2 linked regions of the Hahella sp. HNIBRBA332 genome follow. The protein of the gene in region 1 interacts with the protein of each later gene in a pairwise test. Links are inferred from orthologs where the notes say so. Each region holds a gene or a part of one and is shown on either strand. Other genes may lie near its edges.

The links.
Region 2: the proteins of ptsN (region 1) and trkA interact in binary tests that used the Escherichia coli proteins (3 or more experiments, as listed by UniProt). The link is inferred for Hahella sp. HNIBRBA332 from one-to-one orthologs.

The regions. Positions count from the first base shown.
Region 1 is NZ_CP132203.1:268,259-273,389, forward strand. Bases 1,322-4,308 are described here. They hold ptsN (PTS IIA-like nitrogen regulatory protein PtsN), read right to left. Parts: upstream 3,054-4,308; coding sequence 2,589-3,053; downstream 1,322-2,588. Other genes in these bases: O5O45_RS01355 (HPr family phosphocarrier protein), read right to left, coding at 1,338-1,607; rapZ (RNase adapter RapZ), read right to left, coding at 1,702-2,562; hpf (ribosome hibernation-promoting factor, HPF/YfiA family), read right to left, coding at 3,060-3,368; O5O45_RS01375 (RNA polymerase factor sigma-54), read right to left, coding at 3,484-4,308. In the rest of the region: mgtE (magnesium transporter), read right to left, coding at 1-1,100; more of O5O45_RS01375, read right to left, coding at 4,309-4,980; lptB (LPS export ABC transporter ATP-binding protein), read right to left, coding at 5,103-5,131. UniProt on the Escherichia coli protein: Seems to have a role in regulating nitrogen assimilation.
Region 2 is NZ_CP132203.1:5,702,396-5,706,466, reverse strand. What follows is about bases 1,073-4,071. They hold trkA (Trk system potassium transporter TrkA), read right to left. Parts: upstream 3,260-4,071; coding sequence 1,886-3,259; downstream 1,073-1,885. Other genes in these bases: rsmB (16S rRNA (cytosine(967)-C(5))-methyltransferase RsmB), read right to left, coding at 3,261-4,071; O5O45_RS25220 (TrkH family potassium uptake protein), read right to left, coding at 1,073-1,852. In the rest of the region: O5O45_RS25225 (alpha/beta fold hydrolase), read left to right, coding at 1-429; more of O5O45_RS25220, read right to left, coding at 404-1,072. UniProt on the Escherichia coli protein: Part of the constitutive potassium transport systems TrkG and TrkH. May regulate the transport activity of TrkG and TrkH systems. Binds to NAD(+) and NADH.

The sequences.
Region 1 (5,131 bases):
CCCACCAGAAACTCCCGGTTCATCAGCCAGCGAATGTTACTCGAGCTGACTTTGCCCGTGGCCATCCCTCTGATTACCAATGTGAGCGCCTGGCTGCCTGCGATGCCGCCCATGCTTGCGACAATGGGCATTAATACGGCCAGAGCGACTACTTTTGCAATGGTTGCTTCAAAAATACCAATGACTGCCGAGGCGAGAAAGGCGGTGATCAAGTTTATCCCCAGCCAGACTGCGCGGCTTTTAGCGGTCTTCATGATGGGGGCGAACATATCTTCTTCTTCGTCCAGACCCGCCATACTTAAGATTTCGTGGTCGGCGTTTTCGCGGATAACGTCAACCACGTCATCGATGGTGATGCGGCCTACGAGTTTGCCTTTGTCATTGACGACAGGGGCTGAAACCAGGTCGTGGCGTTCGAACAGGGTGGCGACCTCTTTATCGGAAACAATCGCAGGAATCGGCTCGACATCCGTGCGCATGATCTCTCGCACGGTGGAGCTAAGGCTGGACACCAAAAGTGTGGTGACAGGGAGTACACCAATAAAGTCATCTTTTCGGTTCACCACCAGCAAGCTATCGGTCATGTTGGGCAGACTTTTGTGGCTGCGCAGATAGCGAAGCACAACGTCGACGGTAATGTCCGGACGCACGGTGATCATGTCCGTGTTCATCAGGCCGCCGGCGGAGTCTTCTGGATAGGCCAGTACTTCTTCCAGGCGCTGGCGATCCTGAGCGTCCATGGTCTCCAGGACTTCCTGGATGACGGCTTCCGGCAATTGCTGTAACAAGTCGGCGAGGTCGTCGACTTCGAAGTCTTCGGCGATCTCAATAACGTCCTGAGCATTCATTTCGCTGAGGAAGTCGGAACGAATTTCATCGCTCAGATATTGAAGAACTTCGCCATCCAGTTCGTCATCGACTAACTGCCAGAGTAACTTCCGCTCATTGGGCGGAGACGATTCCAGTAAGTGGGCGATGTCGCTGGGGGATAGGCCGCCGTTCAGAATGCGCGCGACCTGCTGCAAAGACCCGCTTTCCAGCGCTTCCGCAATGGAGCGCATACGGACCTTGGCAGTGCTTTTTTCGGTCGCTTGAGGCATAGACTTACATCCGCGTTTAGGGCGGCCCGCAACGGGCAGCGAGGAAATTGCCGGATTAAATACAGAGACGGGCTCTGCGCCGTTGTGGCGCCAGTATAAGCGAGCCCACTATAAAGTGTAAGTTAAGACGAAAAATAGTCTAAGGAAAATCAGGGAATTGTCTTACTTTATTCAAGCGGTTTGTATTGTCTGGTATGTTTGGAAGGGATGGGGCGAAGCGCCCCGAAAGCATTAGGGTTATTCACCCTCTCCGAAATAGTCCTCGATCAGAGCCTTGATGGCGTGAAAGGCTTCCTCTTCGTCCGGGCCTTCTATTTTCAAAGTGAGAAGCGTTCCCTTGCTGGCGGCGAGCATCATGACCGCCATTATGCTTTTTCCGTCAACTTCCTGGCCTTCTTTGGCTACTCTGATCTTACTGGCGAATCGGCCGCTGGTGGACACGAATTTGGCCGCCGCTCGGGCGTGCAGGCCAAGCTTATTAATAATAGTGACTTGTTCCTGGATCATGGGGCGCGATGAATATAAAAGATTGAAATTTCCTGAATGTTGGATTCAGGCCGGTTTAATTGTTAAGCGACAGTGGCTTCTTATTGTTAAAACCTTATTGCGCCAGCTCTTTGTGGCGCACTTGGACATTATCATATTTTTTCTTGAAATGCTCTCCCAGGCACTCGCAGATATAGACGGAGCGGTGTTGCCCGCCAGTACAGCCGATGCTGATCGTCATATAGGTGCGGTTGCTGTTCTGGAAGTGCGGAATCCAGGTCTCAAGAAAGCTGATGATGTGCTGCAGCATCTGTTCCGGTTCCGGATGCTGCTTAAGGAATTCAATGATTTCCTGATCAGTGCCTTTATAGCCGCGCAGTGCGGTGTCCCAGTAGGGGTTGGGGAGGCAGCGTACGTCAAACACCATGTCGGAATCCGACGGCACGCCATGCTTGAAGCCGAAAGACTGAAAGAGCAGAGCCAGCTCTTGGGTTTTGTGTCCGATAACCCTGATCTTTACCTGATCTCGTAACTGGTAAATGGAGAGGTCGCTGGTGTCTATGTAGAGGTTCGCCAGGGTGGCGATTGGCTCCAATAACTGCTTCTCTTTGGCGATGGCTTCTTTCAGCGATGTGCTTTTACTGCTGAGCGGGTGCTTGCGACGCGTTGCATGAAATCGTTTGATCAAGGTGGCGTCATTAGCGTCAAGATAGATGATTTCCACATCGATATTATGCGCTTGCAGAGTGGCGTAAATGGACGGGAAGTCCGATAAGTCCCTATAAAGATTACGGGCGTCTATGCTGACGGCGAGCTGCTGGTTTTGGGTTTTCCCCTGATCCAGCACCTCTTGGGTGAGAGGCGAGAGGAGACCGATAGGCAGGTTATCGATGCAGTAATAACCCATATCCTCCAAGACATGGAGCGCCGTACTTTTTCCGGAGCCTGAACGACCGCTTACGATAATCAGCTTCATGTCTTCCTCTTTCCATCGAAGCTGGATTATTTCTCCAGCACCCTCCTGAACAGGGTTTCGTCGTTGTCACAGTCGCGCAGGTGTTCGCAGAAGCGACGGTCATTGAATTTCTGGGCCAGTTGGCTCAGTAGGTCCAAGTGTTCGCTGGTGGCCTCCTGAGGCACGATCAGAACGAACAGCAGGTCTACGGGTTCGTTGTCTATGGCGTCAAAAGGGATCTTGTCCTTGAGTGTAATCAAGGCCCCTATGATGCGGTCGCAGTTTTCCAGGCGGCAGTGGGGTATTGCGATGCCCTGGCCGATACCAGTGCTGCCGAGTCTTTCACGGCAGATCAGGTTGGTAAAAATGGCGTTCTCGTCCAAAAATGGAAAATGTTGCGCAATCAGATTGGCGATATATTCGAGAACGCGCTTCTTACTCGAGCCCGACACCCCACAGCGTGTGAGGGCGGGCGAGATAATTGACTCAATAGTTAGTGTGGTTTGGGCCATGTTCTGTTATCTGGCGGATGCGCCGTGCATCCGATCAACGTGCTTCTCTTTGTGTTTGAGGATCTGGCGATCTAATTTGTCCACCAGTGCGTCAATTGACGCGTACATATCTTCGTGTTCAGCATTGGCATGCAGGTCAGCGCCGCTTATGTGCATGGTTGCTTCTGCAATCTGACGCTGTTTTTGAATGGAGAGCGTAACTTGGACATTACTGATACTGTCGAAGTGTCGTTCGAGCTTGTCGAACTTGTTGTTAACGTAATCTTTCAGTGCTTCAGTTAACTCGACTTGATGTCCGGTGATGTTCATTTGCATACTTTGCTCCTAATGCCAATATACGGTGCATTATGAATTTTGCACTTCCATGAAAAATACTAGCACATCCAGTTTGTGACTATTTGATTTAAGTCTTATACCTGTATTCCTCCTTTTAAATTAATCGCTTACGTTCATTGGAAGGCGGAATGGAAAGCGCCTCCCGGTACTTTGCGATCGTGCGACGGGCGACGTTGATGCCCTGTTCGCCAAGCAGCGCAGCAATTTTGCTGTCGCTCAATGGTTTCTTCGGTGATTCCGCCGCAACTAACTTCTTGATAATAGCTCTAATAGCGGTCGAAGAACACTCGCCACCCGTGTCTGTGCTGACATGGCTGGAGAAAAAGTACTTCAGCTCAAATACGCCGCGAGGAGTGTGCATATATTTCTGGGTGGTCACCCGGGAAATGGTTGACTCATGCATCTCCACCGCCTCCGCAATATCGTGCAGCACCAGCGGCTTCATCGCCTCTTCGCCGTACTCTAGGAATCCTTGCTGATGTTCGACGATTTGTGAAGCGACTTTCAACAGAGTTTCATTACGGCTTTGCAAGCTTTTGATAAACCAGCGCGCTTCCTGTAACTGATCGCGCAAGTAAGTGTTGTCTGAGCTGTTGTCCGCGCGTCTCACCAAGCCCGCATAGCCAGGGTTGATGCGGATCTTGGGGGCGATTTCCGGATTCAGCTCCACCAGCCACCGGCCATTGTTTTTTTTGACGATAACGTCAGGAACCACATATTCGGTATTGCTTTCCTGAATGCCTTCGCCCGGTCTTGGGTTCAAACTTTGAATCAGCTTTAGTACTTCCCGCAGATCGTCTTCTTTCAGGCGGCTGCGACGCATTAGTTGGGCGTAGTCGCGGTTGCCAAGCAGATTGATGTAGTGGCTGACCACCAGCTTGGCTTGACCTAGCCAAGGGGTGTCTTTCGGCAGTTGATTCAGCTGGCTCAGCAGGCAATCCTGCAGGTTGCAGGTGGCGACACCGGGAGGATCGAATTGCTGGATACGTTTTAAAACTGCGCATACTTCGTCCAGCTCAATTTCTTCTTCCCCCTCAGTTTGCAGACCGCTATGAATTTCATCGGGAGTGAGGGAGAGATAACCATCAGGACTGACTGCATCAATAATCGCTACGGCGATCATGCGGTCAATGTCGGACATGGGGGTAAGGTTGAGTTGCCAGAGAAGGTGGTCTTGCAGGGTTTCGCCTTTGCTGTTGCGGGACTCGAAGTCGTATTCGTCATCCTCGCCGCCGCTGTAGTTGCTTGATCCGCTTTGGAAGACATCATCCCAGGCGGTATCGACGGGCAAATCGTTCGGAATGGAGTCGGACCAGTTGTCCTCTTCAGCGAACCCCCCTTCATCCATGCCCGACTCCTGCGTTCGTTCCTTGCTGGAGTTGTTGGCGAGCATGTCGCTGATCGTATCGTTCTGAACGTGGTTGGGTGATTCGTCCTCTTCAGACACTTCCAGCATGGGGTTGGACTCAAGCGCTTGTTGAATCTCCTGCTGTAAATCCAGTGTTGAAAGCTGCAAAAGTTTTATTGCTTGTTGCAGTTGCGGGGTCATGGTCAGCTGTTGACCCAGCTTTAACTGCAATGAAGTTTTCATAACCATCTGATGCTTACCACCGATTCAGGCACAGATCTTGTGAGTTTTTCATAGTTATTAGGTGCTTTAATCCTAAGCTCTTGAGCCTTGAGGTCCATCTGGGATGGAGACCGCCGGTTAAACTAAAGTTTGAACTGGTCACCCAGATAGA
Region 2 (4,071 bases), 5.4 Mb from region 1 along the record:
CTAAGGCTCACGGAACGATGCAGTCCCAAGCTGTATCTGAAGTTTATTGAAAGCTCGAGCACGGAGCAGGATCTGGTCTTATTGCGAGACGCAGGCATTTTGGAGCGCTTCATGGACAATCAACATGAAGCCTTTAACCAGGGCGTACAAGGCGTGATGTTGGACTTACTGGCGCAATATCGACACTGGGGGTTTTCTTTATCGGAAATTCGTTTGCCGACCCATATTTATCAGGGCGTGAAAGACCGTTTCGTTCCCTGGCGTTTCGCTCAACATCTGGCGGATAACCTGCCATTGGCGGATTTGCGTATGATCACTGACGCTGGTCATATGTTTCCGCTGGAGGCGGACTTTCAGCGTGAACTGATGTCCGCCATACGGCGTCATCTGGTGATGTCTGAGGCTAGCGACGCCAGAAAGCAGGCGTAAACAGAATCAGCAGCGTGAATACTTCTAGACGGCCCAGCAACATGGCGAAGCAAAGGATCCATTTGGCGGGCTCGTTCAGCTCGCCGTAATGCAGCGCCACGCCGCCTAAACCTGGGCCCAGGTTATTGATGCAGGCGCCGACGGCGGACCAGGCGGTGACCTGATCCAGTCCGGTGGCGAGTAAGCCCATCAACATGAACACGAACATGAACATGTAAACGGAGAAGAACCCCCACACCGCCTCCAGCACCCGGTCCGGCACCGGCTTACGTCCCAATTTCACCTGAATCACGGCGTTGGGATGCACAATACGCTTCACTTCGCGCATGCCTTGCTTAAAGATCAACAACACCCGGATAACTTTCATGCCCCCGCCAGTGGAGCCGGCGCAGCCGCCGATGAAAGCGACAACGAACAGCAGGAATGGCAACAGGTGTGGCCAATGGGCGAAATCCGCTGTGGCGAAGCCTGTTGTGGTGGCGATGCTGACGACTTCAAACACGCCACGAATAATGGCGGTAAAGGGGTCGTAAGTGCCGGTGCCGATTAATACGCCGACGGTAATGACCGAAACAGTTATCAGGATAAGTGAATAAAAAACAAACTCTGGATCTTTCAGGTATACCAGCACGGAGCGGCGGCGCCAGGCGAAAAAGTGCATGGCGAAGTTGATCCCGGCCAGGAACATAAAAATGATGCAGATGAACTCAATCAACGGGCTGTTGAAGTAGCCAATGGAGGCGTCATGGGTGGAGAAACCGCCGATCGCGATGGTGGCGAAGCTGTGGCCGATAGCGTCGAACGCATCCATGCCCGCCCACCAATACAGCAGTGCGCACAGTGCAGTGAGTGAGACATAGATATACCAAAGCGCTTTTGCGGTTTCGGTAATTCTTGGCGTGAGTTTGTTGTCCTTTACCGGACCCGGCGCTTCCGCCCGATATAACTGCATGCCGCCGATACCCAGCATCGGCAGAATCGCCACCGCCAGCACGATGATTCCCATACCGCCCAGCCATTGCAATTGTTGGCGATACCATAGGATGGACTTGGGCAGAATGTCGATGCCGGTCATCACTGTGGCGCCGGTGGTGGTCAGCCCGGAGACGGACTCGAAGATGGCGTCAACCAGACTCAGGTGAGGATGCTCGCTCAGATAAAGAGGAACCGCTCCACTCAGACTCAGCACTACCCAAAACAGCACTGTAACGATGAAGCCGTCGCGTATGCGTAGTTCACTGGTCTGACGAAATACGGGCAGCCACACCAGGAGGCCGGTCAGAAAAATACCGCACATGGCGGTAAGGAAAGGCTGCATATGGCCGTCTTCGTAGATCAGCGACACCACGATGGGAGGGATCATGGTGGTGCTGAACAACATCAGCAGGACGCCCAGAATTTTAGCTATCGCCGAATAATGCATTGATTTGTCGTACGCTTATTTTTTGTAAATGCGTTAAAAGAATGCGAGTCCCACCTGGAACAGGCGTTCAACTTCGGCGATTCTGCGTTTATCCACCACGAACAGAATGACGTGATCATCCGGTTGAATACGCAGGTGGTCGTGAGCGATCAACACCTCGCCCCGTCTTACAATCGCGCCGATTGTCGAGCCCGCGGGCAGCGAAATCTCATCCAGACGTTTGCCTACCACTTTGGAGGAGCGATGGTCGCCGTGAGCGATCGCCTCAATGGTTTCCGCTGCTCCGCGTCGAAGTGAGTGTGCGCTCACTACATCGCCTCTCCTTACATGCGTGAGCAAGCTGCCGATGGTGGTTTGCTGTGGCGAAATAGCGACATCGATTTCGCCGCCCTGTATCAGATCGACGTAATCCGGGTTGTTGATCAAGGTCATCACCTTACGCACGCCAAGCCGCTTGGCCAGCATGGAAGCCATAATATTGGCCTCGTCGTCGTTGGTGACGGCGCAGAAAACATCTGTGTCTTCGATGTTTTCTTCCAGCAACAGCTCTTTGTAGGCCGCATTGCCGTGTAACACGATGGTCTTGTTCAGTTCTTCAGAGAGCTGGATGCAACGGTCCTGATTGTGTTCAATCAGTTTGACTTGATAGCGCCCTTCCAGCGTTTCCGCCAGCCGCGCCCCAATATTGCCGCCGCCGGCGATCATGATGCGACGGTACGGTTTCTCCAGCGGCTGTAGCTCGCTCATGACCTTGCGGATATTATCCCGCGCGGCGATGAAGAAGACCTCGTCATTTTCCTCAATGACCGTGTCGCCTTGAGGGATAATGGCTCTGTCCTTGCGATATATGGCCGCGACGCGGGTATCGATATGCGGTAGATGCTGACGCAGGTAGGCCAGTTCGTGGCCGATCAAGGGACCGCCTTTGGTGGCTTTGATGCCAACCAGCCGCACTAGCCCTTTGGAGAAATCCAGCACCTGCAAGGCGCCGGGATTCTCAATCAGGCGGGTGATGTGCTCGGTTACTACCTGCTCCGGGCTGATAATGACGTCAATGGGAAAGGCTTCAGTATTGAACAGGCCTTTCTTGGTGAGGTAAGCGGAGGTACGCACCCGGCTGATTTTGGTTGGCGTCTTGAACAACGTGAAGGCGACCTGACAGGCCACCATATTGACTTCATCGCTGTTGGTGACGGCGATCAGCATATCCGCGTCGTCCGCCCCCGCCTGTTTCAGGATGTTGGGATAGGAAGCCTGTCCCTGCACGGTGCGGATATCCAGCCGGTCCTGCAAAGAGCGCAGGCGCTGGGGATTGGAGTCCACCACGGTGATGTCATTCGCCTCGCTGGCCAGGTTTTCCGCGAGGGTTCCCCCAACTTGGCCGGCGCCAAGAATTATGATTTTCATGCTAAGCGTCCACAGCTGAGACTTTCGGTGTTGGTTGTTTCCGCAATCTGGCGTAGAAAAAGCCGTCATGGCCGCCAGTCACCGGCAAAAGCTGCACTCCGAAAGACGACTGAATTCCATATTTCCCTTCAATCGGTAAGACCTCCGCGTCCGTAGCGTCGGCGATAAAGCGTTCAATTATATGCCCATTCTCTTCTTTAAGAATAGAACAGGTCGCATAGACTAATAGGCCCCCAGGTTTCAGGGTAGTCCATAACGTTCGCAGCAGCTTCAATTGCAGCTCCGCGAGCTGGGGAATATCTTCGCTGCGGCGCAGCAGCTTGATGTCGGGGTGACGACGTATCACGCCGGTCGCGCTGCATGGCGCGTCGAGCAGAATGCGGTCGAATGGCGTCCCGTCCCACCATTGTTGCAGGTCGCCGACATCCGCGGTGCGCACATCTGCGTTCAATTGCAGACGCTGCAGCGTATCGCGAGTGCGAAGTTGGCGCTCAGGATCGACATCTACGGCGGTCACGGAGATATCCGGACAACGCTCCAATAGCGCAGCGGTTTTGCCTCCTGGCGCGCAGCAGGCGTCAAGCACCCGCTCATTGGGCTGCGGGTCCATCAGGGCGGCGCTGAGTTGCGCCGCTTCATCCTGAACAGAGCACAAGCCGGCGTCGAAGAATCCCGGCAGACAGTTTACATCCACTGCCTGTTCACACTGGATGCCGGTTTCCACCCATTCGCAGAGGTGGGCTTCCACTTCCGCCTGACGCAATTGCTGCAGATAGTCTTCCCGCTGAACTTTCTGCAAATTGACTCGTAAC